Regions from separate parts of the Variovorax sp. P2_H12 genome, predicted to be linked through region 2. Evidence: riboswitches for the same ligand, from Rfam matches in the RefSeq annotation. Region 2 holds a riboswitch; the other holds the start of a gene.

Region 1 (9,165 bases), on a different contig from region 2:
AAGCAGATCAGCGCCGTGATCACCACCGTCGACGTCATGCCGAAGCCGAACCACACGATGAAGAGCGGCGCCAGCGCCAGCTTGGGGATGACCTGGCTGATCACGACATACGGCTTCAGCACGCGCTGCAGCAGCGCCGACTCGGCCATCGCCACGCCGCTGATGAAACCGATCAGGCAGCCGGCGAACAGCCCGAGCACCAGCTCGAGGGCGGTCGTTCGGATGTGGGGCCACAGGTAGCCGGTCGACAGGCCCATCCAGAGCGACTTCATCACCGCCGAAGGCGCCGGCAGGACCAGGGCCGGAATGCCGGAAGCGCGCGCTGCCAGCTCCCATCCCGCGAGCAACGCGAGCAGCAGCGCCCAGGAGCCGAGCTGTGTGCGTGGGGAGATCGACTTCATGCCGTCGCCAGGTCCATCGCATCGCGCACTTGCGCGCAATGCAGGTTGAAGGCCGCGCCGTACCGCATCGCCGGCGCGCGCGGCCTGCTCACCTCGACGCGGATGTCCCGGACGATCCGGCCGCGGTCCATCACCGCGACCCGGTCGCCCAGATACACCGCCTCGGCGATGTCGTGCGTCACGAACAGGACGGTGGTGCGGCGCAGGCGGCACATCTGCAGCAGGTCGTCCTGCAGTTCGCCGCGGGTGATCGCGTCCAGCGCGGCAAAAGGTTCGTCCAGCAAGAGCAGCGCCGGCTCCAGGATCAATGCGCGCGCCAGGGCCACGCGGCTCTGCTGGCCGCCCGACAGCTGCCGGGGGTAGTGCTGCGCATGGGCCGACAGGCCGAGCAGCGCGAGCAACTGCTCGGCCTTGTCGATCTCCTGTGCGGTGGGCTTGTGTTGCAGCGACACCGGCAGCAGCACGTTGTCGATCACGCGATGCCACTCGAGCAGGGTCGGCGACTGGAACACGAAGCCGAGCTGCGGGCCGGGCGCGACCACCTCCTTGCCCTGCAACCGGATGCGGCCCGTGTGAGGATGCAGCAGGCCCGCGGCGAGCTTGAGCAGGGTGGTCTTGCCGCAGCCGCTGCGCCCGACCAGGCAATGGAACTCGCCTTGCGCGATGGTCCAGTCGACGCTGCGCACCACCGGCGGCCAGCCGGGGTAGGTGAAGCCCACCTTGTCGATGTCGAGGAAGCTCACGGCTGATTCCTAGTCCGCGTAGGGCGCCAGCCTGTCGGCCGCAATTTCCGCCGACTGTTCGATCTCGACCATCCGCACCAGGTCCAGCAGGTTGAACCTGCCGTCGTGATGCCAGCCCGCCTCCGGCGAGGTCATCGAGCCGATGGCCGTGATGCGGGTGACGCCGGCAGCGCCCAGCAACTCCGACAGCCGGAACAGTTCGGCCGGTGCTGCCGCCACGCCTGCGGTCTGCAGAAAGGGCGGGTGCGCTGCCACTCGCGCGATCACCTGTTCCAGCGAATCGACCGCGACGACCTGGATGCTGCGGTTCAACGCCGTGGGGGCCAAGGCCGGCGCTTCATCGGCGTAAGCGACGCCCCAGGCCGCACCGGCTTCGCCGATCAGCTCGCAGACAGGCTCGCCGCCGCCCGACATCGACTGCAACTCGATGGCTTGCCGCCATCCGGCGACCGCGGCCGACTCCTCCAGCGCCAGGGCCCGGCGCGGGAAGCGGTGGTGCAGGTTGGCGAGCTCGCTGGCGAGGTACTGGGCGAATTCGCGCGGCGACACCTTGCCGCCGCGCTCGACGTAGAAGACATGCGGCGAATAGCAGCCCTGCTGGTCGTAGCGCATCACGTCCCAGGCGGCCAGGCGTGCCGTCGCCGGCGCGCGCAGGGTGTCGAGGGCCGCGGCGCCGACCAGGCCGAAGCCCAGCTTGTGGCCGTACGCCAGGAAGCGCGTCGTGACCGGCAGCCGACGGCGGATGTCGTCCAGCGAGTCGTTGCCGCCGTAGGCGAGCACCGTGTCCGCCTCGGCATAGAGGGCCGTCGCCTGTTCCGCCTCGCCGCCTTTCCACCACACCACGGCCAGGCAGTCGGCCAGCGGCGGGTGGACCTCGGCCAGCAGCCGCGCGAACAGGCCTGCGAACAGCGGTTCCGCGCTCGGCAGCTTGCCGATGTTGCCGGCCTTCACCAGCAATCCGCAGACCAGGCTCCAGAGCGGCAGGGCCGGCACATTGCCGGCCCAGCTGTGAACCAGCAGATCCGGCCCGAACGCCCTGGCCGCGCCGCCCTTGGGTCGCGGCTGGAACTCGTCCAGCAGCTTGGGATTGGCGAAGTCTTCGGCGACGAAGCGATGCAGTTGCGGCGCGCGAAAGGTCTTGAGGAACGCCGTGAGGCCCAGGCGGACCATTTCGGCGTCATAGCCGCTGACGATCGGCAGCAGCTGGTCGGCCTGCATGCGGCAGGGGTCGGCCGGGTCGAGCAGGCGGGCGATCGCGCGATCCACCACGGCCACGATCTGCGACACCGTCATCGTCTTCAGATGGCGGCGGCTGGCCTGCTTGACCCGCAGGGCGAGCGCGGTCATCTGTGGCGGACTCAGCACGGGCACCGCGACTTCGAGCCGCGTGGTGCCCGATTCGAAGACCAGAGGCTGCCACTGCACGTCCGCCGGCGCCAGGCCAGGCAGGTAACCGGCAACCACGCGCAGTGTCGTCATGCCGCTGCCGCCCGGATGAATTCCTCCACCGCCAGCGAACAGCCCTTGGCCTCAGCGCCCTCGGCGCGGCCGAGCAGCAGGAACCCGCCGTCGGCGGCCAGGCCCACGTCCTCGGTCAGGATGGTGGTCACGGAATTGAAGTTGGCGAGATCGCAATGGACCAGGATTCCGCGCTCGCTGCGCGCGACCTCGCGGCCCGTGAGCGGGTCGACCAGGCGCGAGCGGATCCAGTGCGGCCCCGACTTCACCGACGGCACCGACGCATTGCCGGCGTCGTAGAACTGCGTGCTCAGCTCGGTCATGCCGTACATGTTGATGCACTGCGATCGTTCGATGCCGAGCCGCGCCGACAGCGCCGCATAGAAGGCGTCGAGCGGCAATTCGCGCGACTGTCCCTTGTAGCCGCCGGTGTCCAGGACCCGGCTGCCTGCCGGCAGGCGGAACGACAGGCCGCGCTGCTTGAGTTCGTCGATCAGGTGCACGAAGCTGTAGCTGGCGCCGAGCAGCGCGTAGGGCGAGTCGCGGCGTTCGGCGTCCGCCAGCGCCTCACACAGACCGGCGACGTCCAGCCCCTGCGGGCTCATGAAGTAGCGACTGTCTTCGGTGCCGAATTCATTCAGCGCGAGCGCCAGGTAGTGGGCCAGCGAGGAATTGGCCAGCACGGTTTCGGTGGGGAACAGGATGCCCATGCGCATCCGGCCGCTGCCGCGCATGAACCGGTTCGAGAAGTTGCGGATCATCGACCGGTCGTAGACCGCCAGCGTCGGATGAATATGCCGGCCCTTCACCTCGCTGCGGGTCGTGCCGCTGGTCATGAAGACCCGGTCCGTGGCGGCCGGCGGCTCGCACCGCAGGTCGAGCTCCTTGAAGGCGTCGATCGGCACTGCCGGGATGTCGCTCCAGCGCTTCACATGGCGCGGGGTCGCTCCGCGCCGCTGGCAGAAGCGCCGGTACGCCGGGTTGTTGCCGTACTGGTGGGCGAACAGGTGCAACGCCAGCCGATCGAACGCGTCGTCGGTGCACCCGTCCTGCGCGATGAAGGCGAGCACGTCGGCGACCACATCACTGGCCGCAGGTCGATCTGCAGGGGGCTGGTTCATAAGGACTTCTTCGTGACCGTGAAACGGATGCTCCGAAGGCCCCTGCGACCACGGCAGGATCCGCCGATGATCGAAGTGATGGCTCTTCTTCCGCCGGGATTAACCGGTTCAAGTTCGCGGGTTTGAATCTCAGCACTGTCGTGTGCACCCCGGAGCGTTGGCGATGTTACATGCATCCCGCCCGTGCCGCTGCGAAGCGTCTTCACCGCGATCGGATGAAGGGTCATCGGGTGCCCGTGACCATGCAGATGTCGACCTTGACAAGACATCACGGTCGGCATGGGCTTGCGCTCCAGCGCTTCGAAGCAGGAGACTGAGCCCCGCTCGAACGAAGGATCCGCCATGGCCATTTCCGATGATCTTCAAGCCACCGTGGAAGCGCTGGTTCGCAGCGGCAAGGGCATCCTTGCCGCCGACGAGAGCGGTCCGACCATTGCCAAGCGCTTCAAGGCGATCGGCGTCGAGTCGACGCCGGAGAACCGGCGCGCCTACCGCAGCCTGCTCCTGTCGACGCCCGGCCTGGGCGAGTACATCAGCGGCGTCATCCTGTACGAGGAGACCCTGGGCCAGAGCGCGGACGACGGCGAGCCGCTCGCGGCCCTGGCCGCGCGGCAAGGCATCGTGCCGGGCATCAAGGTCGACGCCGGCAAGGGGCCGCTGGCACTTGCGCCCGGCGACGAGATCACGCAGGGCCTCGACGGACTCGCCCAGCGCCTCGAAGCCTATGTGACGCAGGGCGCGCGCTTTGCGAAATGGCGCGCCGTCTACAACGTCTCGGGCACGCTGCCGAGCCGGATGGCGATCGAGGCCAACGCCGAGGCGCTCGCGCGCTACGCGGCGATCTGCCAGTCGCAGGGGGTGGTGCCGATCGTCGAGCCGGAGGTCCTGATCGACGGCGACCACAGCCTGGCGCGCTGCGCGGAGGTCACGCAGGAGGTGCTGCACGAAGTGTTCGGGGCCCTGCATCGCCATCGCGTGGTGCTCGAGCACATCCTGCTGAAGCCCAGCATGGTGGTGCCTGGCAAGGCGCATGCGCGGCAGGCCGGTCCCGAGGAGGTGGCGGCGCAGACCCTCCGCGTGCTGCGGCGCGCGGTGCCGGCGGCGGTCCCGGGCATCAACTTCCTGTCGGGCGGGCAGTCGCCCGTCGAAGCGACCGCCAACCTGGATGCGCTCAATCGCCTGGGCCGGCAGCCCTGGCCGCTCAGCTTCTCCTACGGGCGCGCGCTGCAGGATCCGGCGCTGCAGGCGTGGCAGGGTCAACCTGCCCATGCGCGCGCGTGCCAGGACGCGCTGCTCAAGCGGGCACGGCTCAATGGCCTGGCCAGCGAGGGGAAGTACAGCGCGGGGATGGAAGGGGAAGGCGCCCACTAGCGTCGATGGGGGGCGCGGTCATGCTGCCCGTCTCGCACGGCACTGCTGAGGCGACAATCCGAGGCTCCTTGAAAATGAACGCATCCATGCCGCTCGAACCGAACCTTCCTCTCTCCCCTGCGGATCCTTCGCCGGCGTCGCTGGAGACGAAGCGCGCGGCCCAGAGCGAGGGCAAGGCCCGTCGCTTGCGCAACGAAGCCGAGAAGCTCGCAGCCTGCTGCCTGGTCGTTCGCGCGGCCTCAGCTGCAGCGGACCACGAAGCGTTCGCCGAGGTGAGCCGTGCCGCGTCGAAGGCGCTTCGCGCCAAGTTCGGCGCTGGATCGATCACGTCGGCGTTTGCCTGGCTGGCCGGCGATGCGGGGCGAGCCGCGCTGGCAAGCGTTCTTGCCGGCGAGGTCGAGCTGACCGGGCCGCTGTCGGTTCAGCAGGTCGTCGCGGCCGCGGAGCTGGCGCAGAAGGCGGAGCTTCTGCGCGGGAAAAGCTGAGGCTTCGCGCTCACGAAAACTCGCTGCCGCGTGCCTTCTCCCCGGCCTCCAGCTGCCGGTAGAAGTAGGTGGTGGTGCAGAGCCCACCCTGCGGCAGCAGCGCATAGCCCGGAATCGCGCCGACGCGTTGCCAGCCGAGCCGCTCGTACAGGCGTTCGGCGGTGTCGCTGGCAGTGTCGAGCACCAGCAGCGACTTGCCGCAGTCGCGCCCCATCTGCTCGGCCGCGCCCATGAGCGCTTCGCCCCAGCCCCGGCATCGCGCGCGCCGGTGCACCAGCATCTTCGACAGGTCCGCGCGGTGCGGCTGGTTGTCCGGCTGCGCCAGCACCAGCTGCACGGTGCCGACGATGCCGTCGGCATCCTCGGCCACCAGCAAGGCGCGTTCGCCCTCGGCGACCTCCTCGGCGACGCGGCGCCAGAACGCCATCGCCTCGGGCAGCGGCAGCGGATGCATGAAGCTCACCGAGGCGCCGCCCTCCACGCAATCGATCAGCAGTTCGGCCAGGGCGCGCAACTGCGCATCGGAGACCGTTTGAAGGCGGCGGATGTTGCGAACGGGGGCATTGGCGTCGGTTGTCATGTCATCTCCAGGCAGAGGGCAGGGTGGCGATCACGACGGCATAGCGCGTGAGGCTGCGCGTCGGGTTGTGGTAGCTCACGGGACGGTCCAGCACGTGGGCCAGGCAGTCGCCGGCCTCGAGCCGATGGACCGCGTCGCCGACCGTGACTTCGATCGTGTTCTCCAGCACCCACACCTGCTGGTGGATGCGGGGTTCGCGGGCGCCGCTCTCGTAGGCCACCCGCGCCTTCGGCGGGAAGGCCACCTCGACGATCTGGATCGGCGACGACCCGCCGGCGGGCGAGACGTTGCGGCGCACGTAGCCCGAATGCGGATCGCGCCACAAGGGTTGGTCGGCCAGCCGCGCGACGGGGTCGTCGCTGGCTTGCGGCGGCTCGAACAGCGAGGCCAGCGCGACGCCGAGGCCGGTGGCGAGCTTCTCGAGCAGCACCGCGGTGGGGCTGCTTTCGCCGCGCTCGATCAGCGAGATCATCGAGCGGCTGACCCCGCAGTGCGCGGCCAGCGCGTCGAGCGACAGGCCGCGCGCCGCGCGCAGTTCGCGAACCCGCGCGGCGATGCGATCGTTCAGGCTGTCCGCTTGTTCCGTCATGTTGGAATTATTGTCTGACATATTGGATGAATCGTCCAGTGCCTCGGCGATCGCGGCTTGGTTAGCATCGTGGCGCGCGGGATGCGATCCCGCCGATGATGGAGAAGGAGATCCCATGCGATACCTGGAACTGCCCGGCGGCGGGCGGATGCCGGCGCTCGGCCTCGGCACCTGGAAGATGGGCGAATCCGCCGGCCGCCGCGTTGCGGAAGTCGCGGCGGTTCGCGCCGCCATCGAAATGGGCTACCGGCTCGTCGACACCGCCGAGATGTACGGCGAAGGCGGCGCCGAGGAGGTGGTCGGGCAGGCCGTGGCCGAGGCGCTGCGCGCGGGCGACGTGAAGCGCGAGGAGCTGTTCATCGTCAGCAAGGTCTATCCGCACAACGCCAGCCGCGCGGGCACGCCGGCGGCCTGCGCGCGCAGCCTCGCGCGGCTGGACCTCGACCACATCGACCTCTACCTGCTGCACTGGCGCGGGGAGCATCCGCTGGTCCAGACCTGCGAGGCGCTGCGCGCGCTGGTGGCGCAGGGGCGCATCCGCCGCTGGGGCGTCAGCAATTTCGACACCGACGACCTGGAGGAACTCGCCGCGCTGGGCAGCGACTGTGCCGCCAACCAGGTCTATTACTCGGCGGCCGAGCGCGGCCCCGAGTTCAGCCTGCTGCCCTGGCAGCGCGCACGCGGCATGCCGCTGATGGCCTACAGCCCGATCGACCAGGGCGCGCTGGCCGCCGATGCCGGCCTGCAGAAGATCGCCCGGCGCCTCGGCATCAGCGCGGCGCAGCTCGCGCTGGCGTGGGTGCTGGCGCAGCCCGGCGTGGCCGCGATTCCGAAGGCGGTGCGCGAGGCCCATCTGCGCGACAACCTCGCGGCGGCCGGACTGACGCTGGGCGCGGACGTGCTGGCCGAGATCGACCGCCTTCATCCTGCCCCGCGGCGCAAGAAGCCGCTGGCGATGATCTGACCCATGAACCTTCAGCTCGGCCTTGTCCTTGCGCTGCTGGCGAGCGCCGTGGCGATGTTCGCGATCGGCCGCCCTCGCACCGACGTGGTCGCGCTTCTCATGATGGCGGCGCTGCCGTTCACCGGCGTGATCAGCATGCAGGAGTCGCTGGCCGGCTTCGCGGACCCCAACATCGTGCTGATCGCGATGCTGTTCGTGATCGGCGAGGGGCTGCTGCGCACCGGGGTCGCGCAGCGGCTCGGCGATCTGCTGGTGGCGCGGGCCGGCGGCAACGAGGCGCGGTTGATCGTGCTGCTGATGGTCATCGTGGCCGGCGTCGGCTCGGTGATGAGCTCGACCGGCGTGGTCGCGATCTTCGTGCCGATCGTGCTGCGCATTGCGCGCAACACCGGCGTGGCGGCCGGGCGGCTGATGATGCCGCTGTCCGTCGCGGCGCTGATCAGCGGCATGATGACCCTGGTGGCGACGGCGCCCAACCTGGTGATTCACGCCGAACTGGTGCGCAAGGGTTTCGAGGGCTTCCACTTCTTCAGCTTCACGCCCTTCGGCGTGCCGGTGCTGCTCGTCGCCATCGCCTACATGCTCGGGGTGCGGCGCTGGCTCGGCGGATCGAAGGCCCCGGCCGGGCCCGCAGGGCAGAGGGCGGGGCTGGGCCAGTGGATCGACGAATACGCGCTGGCCGAGCGCGGGCATCGGTTCCGGGTGCTGCCCGGATCGGCCGCTGTCGGCCATGTCTTCGAAGCGGTCGAGGCGGGCGCCGTCCCGGGCGTGAACCTGCTGGCCATCGAGCGCCAGCGCCGTTTCGCGAAGGACCTGCTGCCCCCCGGAACCCCGATCGAGACCGGCGATGTGCTGTTCCTCGACGTCTCGCGGCCGTCCGCCGATCTCGATGGCCTGAGCCATCGTTTTGCGCTCGAGCGGCTGCCGCTGGCCGGCGCCTACTTCTCCGCGCATGCGCAGGACATCGGCATGGCCGAGGTGCTGATCCCGCCGGGTTCGGGCCTGATCGGCAAGACCGTCGTCGAGGCCCGCCTGCGCGCCAACCACGACGTCTCGGTCATCGGCCTGAAGCATGGCCGCTCGGCCGAGCACGACGACATCCTCGACGAGCCGCTGAAGGCCGGCGACACGCTGCTGGTGGTCGGCATCTGGAATGCGATCCGAAGACTCCGGTCGGACATGCACCTGATCATCTTCAACCTGCCGTCGGAGTTCGACGAAGTGTCGCCCGCCGCCTCGCGCGCGCCGTTCGCATTGCTCGCGCTCGCGCTGGTCGTGGTGCTGATGGTCGGCGGCTGGGTGCCCAACGTGCAGGCGGCGCTGATCGGCTGCCTGCTGATGGGCCTGTGCGGCTGCGTCGACCTGCGCAGCGCCTACCGCGCGATCCACTGGCCGAGCCTGGTGCTGATCGTCGGCATGCTGCCGTTCTCGCTCGCGCTGCAACGCACCGGCG
Region 2 (9,165 bases):
GCATGCCGAGCTTGTCGAGCTTGGTGCCGGCCGAGAAGCCCTTGAAGCCCTTCTCGACGATGAAGGCGGTCATGCCGCGGGCGCCCATCTCGGGCTCGGTCTTGGCGTAGATCACCAGCGTGTCGGCGTCGCCGCCGTTGGTGATCCACATCTTGCCGCCGTTGAGCACGTAGCGGTCGCCCTTCTTCTCGGCGCGCAGCTTCATGCTCACCACGTCGGAGCCGGCATTGGGTTCGCTCATCGCCAGTGCGCCCACGTGCTCGCCGCTCACCAGCTTGGGCAGGTACTTCTTCTTCTGCGCCGCGCTGCCGTTGCGGTGGATCTGGTTGACGCAGAGATTGGAGTGGGCGCCGTAGGAAAGCCCGACCGAGGCCGAGGCGCGCGAGACTTCTTCCATCGCGACGATGTGCGCGAGGTAGCCGAGCTCGGTGCCGCCGTACTCTTCCTTGACGGTCATGCCGTGCAGGCCGAGGTCGCCGAGCTTCTTCCAGAGGTCGGCCGGGAACTGGTTGTCGCGGTCGATGTCCGCCGCACGCGGTGCAATCTCGTCGGCGGCGAAGTTCTGGATCGCGTCGCGCAGGGAATCGATGGTGTCGCCCAGGTCGAAGTTCAGGCCGGGATCGTGCATGGTTTGTCTCCTTGGTCGGTCGGGCCCGCGCGCAACTGTCGCGCGGAAAGGCGCAGCTTACGCCGTGTGCCGGTGCATTTGGCGCCACAATGGTTGCAAATCGCGCCACCTCGACCGCACGCCAGCATGCCTTCGTCACCGCTCCAGAGTATCCGCCGCGCGGCCACGCCGATGGCCTTCGTGCAAGCGATCGTACGGGGCTACGAGCGCTATGGCGTCGACCCTTCGGCGGCCTTGGCCGAGGCACAGATCGCGCCGCATGAAGTCGCCGATCCGGCCGCCCGCGTGACCGCGGCGCAATTCGAGGCGCTGTCCGGCTTCGCGATGCAGCAGCTCGACGACGAGGCGCTCGGCTGGTTCCAGCGCAAGCTGCCCTGGGGCAGCTACGGCATGCTGTGCCGGGCGTCGCTGGGCGCGCCCGACCTGGGCGTGGCGATCAAGCGCTGGTGCCGGCACCTGCGGCTGCTGACCGACGACATCACGCTCGACCTGTCGCTGGCCGGCGGCCTGGCGACGGTGTCGATCACCGAGCACCGATCGCTGGGCGATTTCCGCGAGTTCTGCCTGGTGTCGAACCTGCGCTTCCTCCACGGCTACGCCTGCTGGGCCATCGATTCGCGGGTGTCGCTCGGCGCCACCACCTTTCCGTTCGAGGCGCCGCCGCACCGCGAGGCCTATCCCCTGATGTTCGGCGGCAGCCTGCGCTTCGGGGCCGCCAAGGCCGGCTACAGCTTCGACCCCCGCTACCTGGCGCTGCCGCTGCGGCGCGACGAGGCGGCGCTGCGCACCATGCTGCGGCGCGCCCTGCCGCTCACGGTGCTGCAATACCGCCGCGACCGACTGCTCGGGCAGCGGGTGCGCGAACTGTTGCGCAGCCGCGCCGCCGAAGCCGCCACCGCCGACGCCCTGGCGGCCCTGCTGAACCTGTCGAGCCGCACCCTGCACCGCCAGCTGATGGAAGAGGGCCTGTCGCTGCAGGCGCTCAAGGACGAGATCCGGCACGAAACAGCGGCCGACCAGTTGCGGCGGACCGACCGCCCGATCAAGCAGATCGCGCTGGCGGTCGGATTTCGCAATGAGAAAAGCTTCTCTCGCGCATTCCGTGGCTGGGCCGGCGTCGCCCCCGGCACGTTCCGGCGGCACGGCCTGCCGCCGCGCAGCGGGGCCGGGAATCCGTGAAATAGTGCGCCCGGGAAGGCCAGAAAGGGCAGCGTCCGACGCGCAAGCGGCCCGCCGCAGCCTACGATCGCCGCATGCAGCAGATTCCAGACACCGACAGCTCGGCTTTCGCCGACCTGATGGACTTCATCGCCACCTCGGGGCGGACCCGCAACCAGGGCTTCGTGACCGAAAACGCGGACCAGCTGGTGTCGCGCATGTGGGCCGACCGGGCCCAGGCGATGACGCTCTCGCTCACCACGATGGCCAAGGCCTCGCTGCCGCGCGGCAACGCCTGAGTCTTCAGTCCCGGGCCGAGCCCAGCGATCTCTTCAATGCCTGGAATTCGGGCGAGCGTTGCAGCACGCTGCGCCCCGCCGCGATCAGCCGCGTCACCTCTTCATCGGTGATCGAGAACGCGGTCGGCACCTGCAGCAGCCGCTGACGCAGCTCGCCATCCGCGGCATCGCGCAGGTTGACCTGCACCACGTGGATCTCGGCGTCGGGCGCGAAGGCATCCGAAGCTTCGGGGCTGCGCGACTTGAGGTCTTCACGCCATTGGCGCGCGGTGTCGAGCAGGAACTCCTGCGTTTCGAGGGTCGCGCGCGCGCCGGCACCGAACAACAGGGTGTCGGCCACCGCCCGGAAACCCGGCACGGTATCGCTCTGGTCGATGTTGTTGGCCGGGTCGCGCGCCGAATTCACGCTGATCACGACCAGCTTGCGCACGCTGCCGCGCGGAATGCCGACTTCCTCGAAGCTCTCGCGCAAGCCGCCGCCGACCAGCGCGCGATCGAGCAGCCGCCGCACCGCGAGGTTGTCGGCCACGCCCCCATCGACCAGGTGGATGAAGGGCCGGCTCTGGGCGTCGAGGTAGCTGTTGGCCTGCATGCGGAACATGCGAGCCCGGTAGTTGCCGCCGCCCCGGACGGCCAGCCGCGGCACGATGCCGCGATCGCGGCAGACCTGCGAATGGTTCTTCAGCGTCAGCGGACTCAGCAGGATCGGCACCGCCGACGAGGCCGCGACCGCAAAGGACAACGGCACGCTCTGCAGGTCCGAGCAGATCAGCGCGAACTGGTCGGCGGTGAACTCGAAGGGCGTGCCCAGCGACATGTCGGTGGCGGCGATCACCAGTTGCGGATGGCGCGGGCTGCTCTCGACGTCGGCGTAGGTCTTGCCCTCGTAGATCTCGTCGAGCCGGCGCATCAGCAGATGGCTGCGCCCGTACCAGGGCGAGGTCAGGTCGTACAGGCTGCGGGGCCTCAGCGCCTGCAGGATCAGGCTGTTCTGGAAGTTCTGGCGCAGGAAATCGCGTTCGAAATCGGGCAGCTTCTCGGCGCCGAAGGCCGCATAGTAGGCCGCGAGGATGCTGCCGCCCGAGACGCCGCTGATCACGTCGGTGGCGTCGAGCAGGTCGCTGTGCCGGCCGTTCAGATCGAACTTGGTGCGTCGCAGCTCGGCCAGTACGCCATAGCCGAACGCAGCGGCGCGCGCACCGCCGCCGGACAGCGTGACGGCCACCAGGATCGTCGGATCCCGGCCCGACTCCGGCGCCATGATGACGGACAGCGACGGCGGCCGGTCGGCCAGGGGGTCGTTGAGCCACGGCCTCAACGATGAACAGCCCGCCACGCAGGCAGCGATCAGCAGACCACAGAGCGCGCGCAGGCCGTGCATCGGGGGTTCAGGCGAACGCGGGGCGCCAGTCGGCCAGCAGCGACGGCAGTTGTTCCATGTCCGTGAAGACATGCGCCACGCCGACGGCACGCAGCGCTTCGGGCCCGCTGTGGCCCAGGTCGGTCGGGCTGTAGCCGAACACGGTGGCGCCGGCGGCGATGCCGGCCATCGCCCCGGTCACCGTGTCCTCGACCACGGCGCAACGCGCCGGGTCGATGCCGAGCGCGGCCGCGGCGGCCAGGTAGACGTCGGGGGCGGGCTTGGAACGCGGGGTTTCGTGGCCGCTGAAGATGCGGCCCTCGAAGCAATCGAGCAGCCCGATCTTCTCGAGCTGCAATTCCACCTTGTGGCGATCGGCACCCGAAGCGCAGGCGATGCGGCCGTCCAGCGCCGCATGCAGGGCGCGCACGGCCCGTGCGGCGTTGGGAATGGCCAGCAGGTCGCGCTCGAGCGCCTCGTTGCGGCGGCCGCGGAAGCCGTGCAGCCACTCGGGCGTGATCGCGAAGCCGGTGTTCGCCTCGATCAGCGCGGCCTCGTCCTTGACCGCCTTGCCGGTGAAGATCCGCATCGACTCCTCGGTGCTGAGCTTCCAGCCAAGTTCGCCGAGCATCTCGGCGAGCACGCGGTTGGTGATGGGTTCGGAGTCGACCAGGACGCCGTCGCAGTCGAACAGGACGGCGTCGAAGGGAATGGGATTCATGGCGCCGATCGTAACCAAACACCTCCCGTTCCCGATGTCAAACTCAGGCCGGCTGGATCGGAATGTAGATCTCGCCGCCCGCGGCCTTGAACTCCGCCGACTTGCCGGCCATGCCGTCCAGGGCCGCGTCGCTCGCCTCGATGCCGCGCTGGGCCGCGTACTCGCGCACCTCCTGCGTGATCTTCATCGAGCAGAACTTGGGGCCGCACATCGAGCAGAAGTGCGCCACCTTGCTGCTGTCCTTGGGCAAGGTCTCGTCGTGGAACTCGCGCGCGGTGTCGGGGTCCAGGCCGAGGTTGAACTGGTCCTGCCAGCGGAACTCGAAGCGCGCTTTCGAGAGCGCATCGTCGCGCGAGCGCGCACCGGGGTGCCCCTTGGCCACGTCGGCCGCATGGGCCGCGATCTTGTACGCGATGATGCCCTGCTTGACGTCGTCGCGGTCCGGCAGGCCCAGGTGCTCCTTGGGCGTCACGTAGCACAGCATCGCGGTGCCGGCCCAGCCGATCATCGCGGCGCCGATCGCGCTGGCGATGTGGTCGTAGCCCGGCGCGATATCGATCGTCAGCGGGCCCAGCGTGTAGAACGGCGCCTCGTGACAGTGCTTGAGCTGCTCGTCCATGTTGGCCTGGATCAGGTGCATCGGCACATGGCCCGGACCTTCGATCATGGTCTGGACGTCGTGCTTCCAGGCGATCTGCGTCAGCTCGCCCAGCGTGCGCAGTTCGGCGAACTGGGCCTCGTCGTTGGCGTCCGAGGCGCAGCCGGGGCGCAGGCCGTCGCCCAGCGAGAAGCTCACGTCGTAGGCCTTCATGATCTCGCAGATGTCCTCGAAGTGCGTGTACAGGAAGCTCTCCCTGTGGTGCGAGATGCACCACTTGGCCATGATCGATCCGCCGCGCGAGACGATGCCGGTGCGCCGGTCGGCCGTCAGGTGGATGAAGGGCAGCCGCAGCCCCGCATGGATGGTGAAGTAGTCGACGCCCTGCTCGGCCTGCTCGATCAGCGTGTCGCGGTAGATCTCCCAGGTCAGGTCTTCCGCCACGCCGCCGACCTTCTCCAGCGCCTGGTAGATCGGAACCGTGCCGATCGGCACCGGGCTGTTGCGCACGATCCAGTCGCGCGTGGTGTGGATGTTGCGGCCGGTGGAGAGGTCCATCACGTTGTCGGCGCCCCAGCGGATCGCCCAGACCAGCTTCTCGACCTCTTCCTCGATGCTCGAGGTGACGGCCGAGTTGCCGATGTTGGCGTTGATCTTGACCTTGAAGTTGCGCCCGATCGCCATCGGCTCGACTTCCGGGTGGTTGATGTTGGCCGGGATGATCGCGCGGCCGCGCGCCACTTCCTCGCGCACGAACTCGGGCGTGATGATCTTCGGGATGCGGGCACCCATCGGGTTGCCGGCCAGCCGCTTCTCGCGCGCCTCGTCGGCCATGTACTCGGCCATCCATTCGCGGCGGCCGTTCTCGCGCAGCGCCACGTACTCCATCTCGGGCGTGACGATGCCGCGCCGCGCGTAATGCATCTGCGTCACGTTGGCGCCGGGCTTGGCGCGCCGCGGCGTGCGCTGCAGTGCGGCGGCGCCGGCGCGCAGTTCGGCGATGCGCCGGGCGTCGCGGTCCGCGTGCGTCGCGCCGTCGTCAAGCGCCAGGTGCAGCCGGCCTTCGTAGCTCTCGGTGTCGCCGCGCTCGGCGATCCAGGCGTCGCGCACGCCAGGCAATCCGCGACGCACATCGATGTCGGCGGCCGGATCGGTGTACGGGCCGGAAGTGTCGTAGAGCGAAACCTGTTCGCCGTTGGACAGAGCAACCTCGCGCACCGGCACCCGCAGGTCGGGCCGGCTGCCGGCGATGGCGCCCTTGGTCGAGGCGGGAAAGGGCTCGCGCGTGAGCGTGAGGAGGGAGGCGAACTTGTCGTTGGCATTCATGCGGGGCACTCCGGGTTGTGGATCAACGGGTGCTCCGCGATGCCTCCTTGCGGCACCGCTCGTTCAGGGACGAGAGGGCGCCGGGGAGTCGCAGCTCTTCTTACGCTGGTATGAACCAGATCAAGTTCGCGGGTTTGGCCGCTTGGCCATCTCAGCACGCGTCTGCGTGCACCCCGGAGCGGGGCCGATTCTAGGCCGCCTGCGGCCGCCGGATCAAGCGGTGTGTGCAACCGCCAGCGGAACGACCACCCGCTTCGGCTCGGCGGCGCCGGACGCGTCGGCCGCACTCATCGCCACCCAGGCGTCCAGCCCGCCTGCCAGCACGCGCACCCGCGGCTGGCCGGCGGCCATCAGCACGCGCGCCGCCGCAATCGCCGAGGCGTCGTCGGGGCAGTCGCAGAAAACCACCAGCTCGCGCCCATCGGCGAAGGTGCCCAGCCGCTTCGGCAACTGCTTGAGCCCGATGCCGATCGCGCCGGGGATCGCCCGCGCATCGAGGGCGCGCGCCTCGTCGGAGCGGACATCGATCACCATCGGGCCGGCGCCCGCCGCCAGGGCTTCGCGCAAGGCCTCGACCTGGATGTGCTCGATATCGTCGGCCTGCTGCTGCGCCAGCCGGCGTTGGCGATAGCGCCAGGCGACGAATGCCGCCAGCGCCAGCACGCCGAGCACCAGTGCGGTCAGGCCGATGTTGGAAATCACGGTCAGCACGTCCTGGATCGCGGCGTGGAAGATCCGGCCGACGAACAGGAAGCCCAGCGTCCAGATCAGCGCCGCCACGGTTTCATAGGACAGGAAGCGCAGGTTCGACATGCCGAGCGCACCCGCCATCGGCGGCGCCACCACCGACACCCCCGGCACGAACTTGGCCGCGATCAGCGACAGTCCGCCCCAGCGGCCGAGGATCGATTCGCTGCGCCTGACGCAGGAGTCGGGTGACAGCGAGATGCGGCAGAGCAGCCGCATCACGCGGTATCCCCAGCGGCGCCCGGCCAGGAACCAGACGCCATCGCCGAGGATGTTGCCGAGCACTGCCGCCACCACCACCGCGACGAAGGACACCTGCCCGCCGACCGTCAGCCCGCCGGCGACGATCAGGAAGGGCACCGCCGGCACCGGCGCGCCGAGGCGCGTCGCCAGCGTGGAGGCGAAGACCAGGGCGGCGCCCTGGCTGGCAAGGAGTGCGACAAAGTCGTTCATGGCTTTCGGGACATTGACAGTCGATGAGATGCTGCGCTGTTATTGGCCCTGCGTCGGAGGACGCTCGGCGGGGGCCGGCGCGGCAACCTGGGTCGCCAGGGCGCCGCGCAGGTCCAGGTCTGAAAAATAGGCGAGGCCGTGGCCGTGCGTGTTGTCGGCGTCGGCCGAGATGGCGACCGCCGTCACGTCGGGCAGGAGGTCACCGGCCTCGTCGCCGAAGGCGCGCTTGTAGTCGGTCAGCAGGTTGCGCCGTTCGGCGATCCAGCTGCCCGGCTTGGGCGCCGCGCCCGATTCGAGCACGACCATGCGGATGCGCTTCGTGAACGCGTTGTCGAACGCGTTGCCCTTGGCTTCCTTGTTGTCCCAGACGTAACACAGGGTCTCGGTCGGCACCGCCTCGCCGGTCGCGCGGCGCGCCAGCGACAGACGGGCGCGCTCGCCGACGGACAGCCGGTCGGCCGGAAAATCGAAGAAGACGCAGACCTTGGCGGCGCCATCGTCACCCGAGCGCGTGCGCAGGTCGGCGCCCTCGACGAACGCCTCGACCCGCCAGCGCCAGGCCAGCGTGGCCTGACTGTTGAGCTCCACCCTGACGGGGTGGACCAGGTTGCCGTAGGAGCCATTGGCGTCGACCTTGAGCACGCGCTGGCCCTCGAGTTGCTCGACCTCGAACCGGGTCGGAACCTTGTTGGGCAAGGTGGTGAAGTGCCACGGCGCCGGCGCCTGGGCGCCGGTCGCGCTCGAGAAGGGCGTGAGCAAGGGCTTGTCTTGCGCGCGCGCGTGCGGCGCGGCCATCCAGAGCAGCGCGGCCAGGGCCGGCAGGGCCATCGCGGTGCACGGCCGCCGCCAGTCTCCCGTGCGAAGAAGCGTCCTGCTGCCCATGATTCACCTCTTGGCCCCGTGGCCGGTTGAACGCGCTCACGCTGCGCTTTCGACGCAGCGATCACAAGCTGCGAAGTGTGGAGCAGGAGCGGCGCAAGATAAATAGCCCAAAAGGAATTGGTCTGTCTCCCTGCGGGACACAATCCGCCTCGGACGCTATGAAATCCATAGCAAACATCCAAGGCTGCGCAACAGTCAGTGGCTATTCCTGACTGGATCGGTCAGTGAAGGTCGCCGTCGAGGTAATACCAACGATTTTGCAACGCGTCGTCCTCCTGGCGGACGAAACGGCTGCGCTCGTGCAGCCGGGTCGCCACGCCGGCGCTGCTGCGCTGGCGGGCGACGAACTCGACTTCTGCATGGTCGGCGTCCAGCACGGAGCGCGAGCGCACGTCGAGGCCCAGCCATTTCACGCCGGCTTCGAAGTCCAGGCTGGCCGGGCGGGTCGAGGGATGCCAGGTCGCGAGCAGGTAATCCGCCCTCTCGAGCACGAAGGCCGTGTAGCGCGAGCGCATGAGCGACTCGGCATCGGGTGCCGGCGTGTGGGCGAAATCGTCGATGTAGCGCCCGCAGCACTGGGCGAAAACCAGTGGCAGCTCTCGCCGGTCACGACGCCCGCAAGGACAGGGAACACGGGCGGGGCTGGGGGAGGATGCGGACATTGAGGGGGGCGTGAAAGGGGGAAGTTCCAGGGCGTATTGTGCAGACCCCCGGAAATCACCCCCGGACGCCGCGGCGGGCTCAGGCCAGGGCGCGCTGGATCAACAGCTTCTGGATGTCCGAAGTGCCCTCGTAGATCTGGCACACGCGGACGTCGCGATAGATGCGCTCGAGCGGAAAATCGTTGACGTAGCCATAGCCGCCCAGCGTCTGGATCGCCGCGCTGCAGACGCGCTCGGCCATCTCGCTGGCGAACAGCTTGGCCATGGCGGCTTCCTTGAGGCAGGGCCGCCCGGCATCGCGCAGGCTGGCCGCATGCCAGATCAGCTGGCG

What was found. Region 2 has a riboswitch for thiamine pyrophosphate ahead of thiC (phosphomethylpyrimidine synthase ThiC). Riboswitches for the same ligand answer to the same signal wherever they lie in the genome.
Region 1: linked by a shared signal. The riboswitch ahead of AC1DYK_RS10820 (LuxE/PaaK family acyltransferase) and the one ahead of thiC (phosphomethylpyrimidine synthase ThiC) in region 2 are both predicted to bind thiamine pyrophosphate.

What each region holds. Positions count from the first base shown of each region.
Region 1 covers NZ_JBFUFO010000012.1:107,826-116,990, reverse strand. Annotated here, with positions in the region: gene AC1DYK_RS10835 (ABC transporter permease) at 1-401, opposite strand, end outside; gene AC1DYK_RS10830 (ABC transporter ATP-binding protein) at 398-1,144, opposite strand; gene AC1DYK_RS10825 (acyl-CoA reductase) at 1,154-2,623, opposite strand; gene AC1DYK_RS10820 (LuxE/PaaK family acyltransferase) at 2,620-3,723, opposite strand; TPP riboswitch at 3,792-3,885, opposite strand; gene AC1DYK_RS10815 (class I fructose-bisphosphate aldolase) at 4,066-5,094, shown strand; gene AC1DYK_RS10810 (hypothetical protein) at 5,169-5,579, shown strand; gene AC1DYK_RS10805 (N-acetyltransferase family protein) at 5,590-6,159, opposite strand; gene AC1DYK_RS10800 (helix-turn-helix domain-containing protein) at 6,161-6,748, opposite strand; gene AC1DYK_RS10795 (aldo/keto reductase) at 6,864-7,712, shown strand; gene AC1DYK_RS10790 (SLC13 family permease) at 7,716-9,165, shown strand, end outside.
Region 2 covers NZ_JBFUFO010000014.1:17,660-26,824, reverse strand. Annotated here, with positions in the region: gene AC1DYK_RS11775 (isovaleryl-CoA dehydrogenase) at 1-628, opposite strand, end outside; gene AC1DYK_RS11770 (AraC family transcriptional regulator) at 755-1,807, shown strand; gene AC1DYK_RS11765 (hypothetical protein) at 1,882-2,085, shown strand; gene AC1DYK_RS11760 (patatin-like phospholipase family protein) at 2,090-3,466, opposite strand; gene AC1DYK_RS11755 (HAD family hydrolase) at 3,474-4,166, opposite strand; gene thiC (phosphomethylpyrimidine synthase ThiC) at 4,210-6,090, opposite strand; TPP riboswitch at 6,171-6,276, opposite strand; gene AC1DYK_RS11745 (VTT domain-containing protein) at 6,304-7,290, opposite strand; gene AC1DYK_RS11740 (DUF3047 domain-containing protein) at 7,330-8,118, opposite strand; gene AC1DYK_RS11735 (YchJ family protein) at 8,394-8,834, opposite strand; gene AC1DYK_RS11730 (acyl-CoA dehydrogenase family protein) at 8,914-9,165, opposite strand, start outside.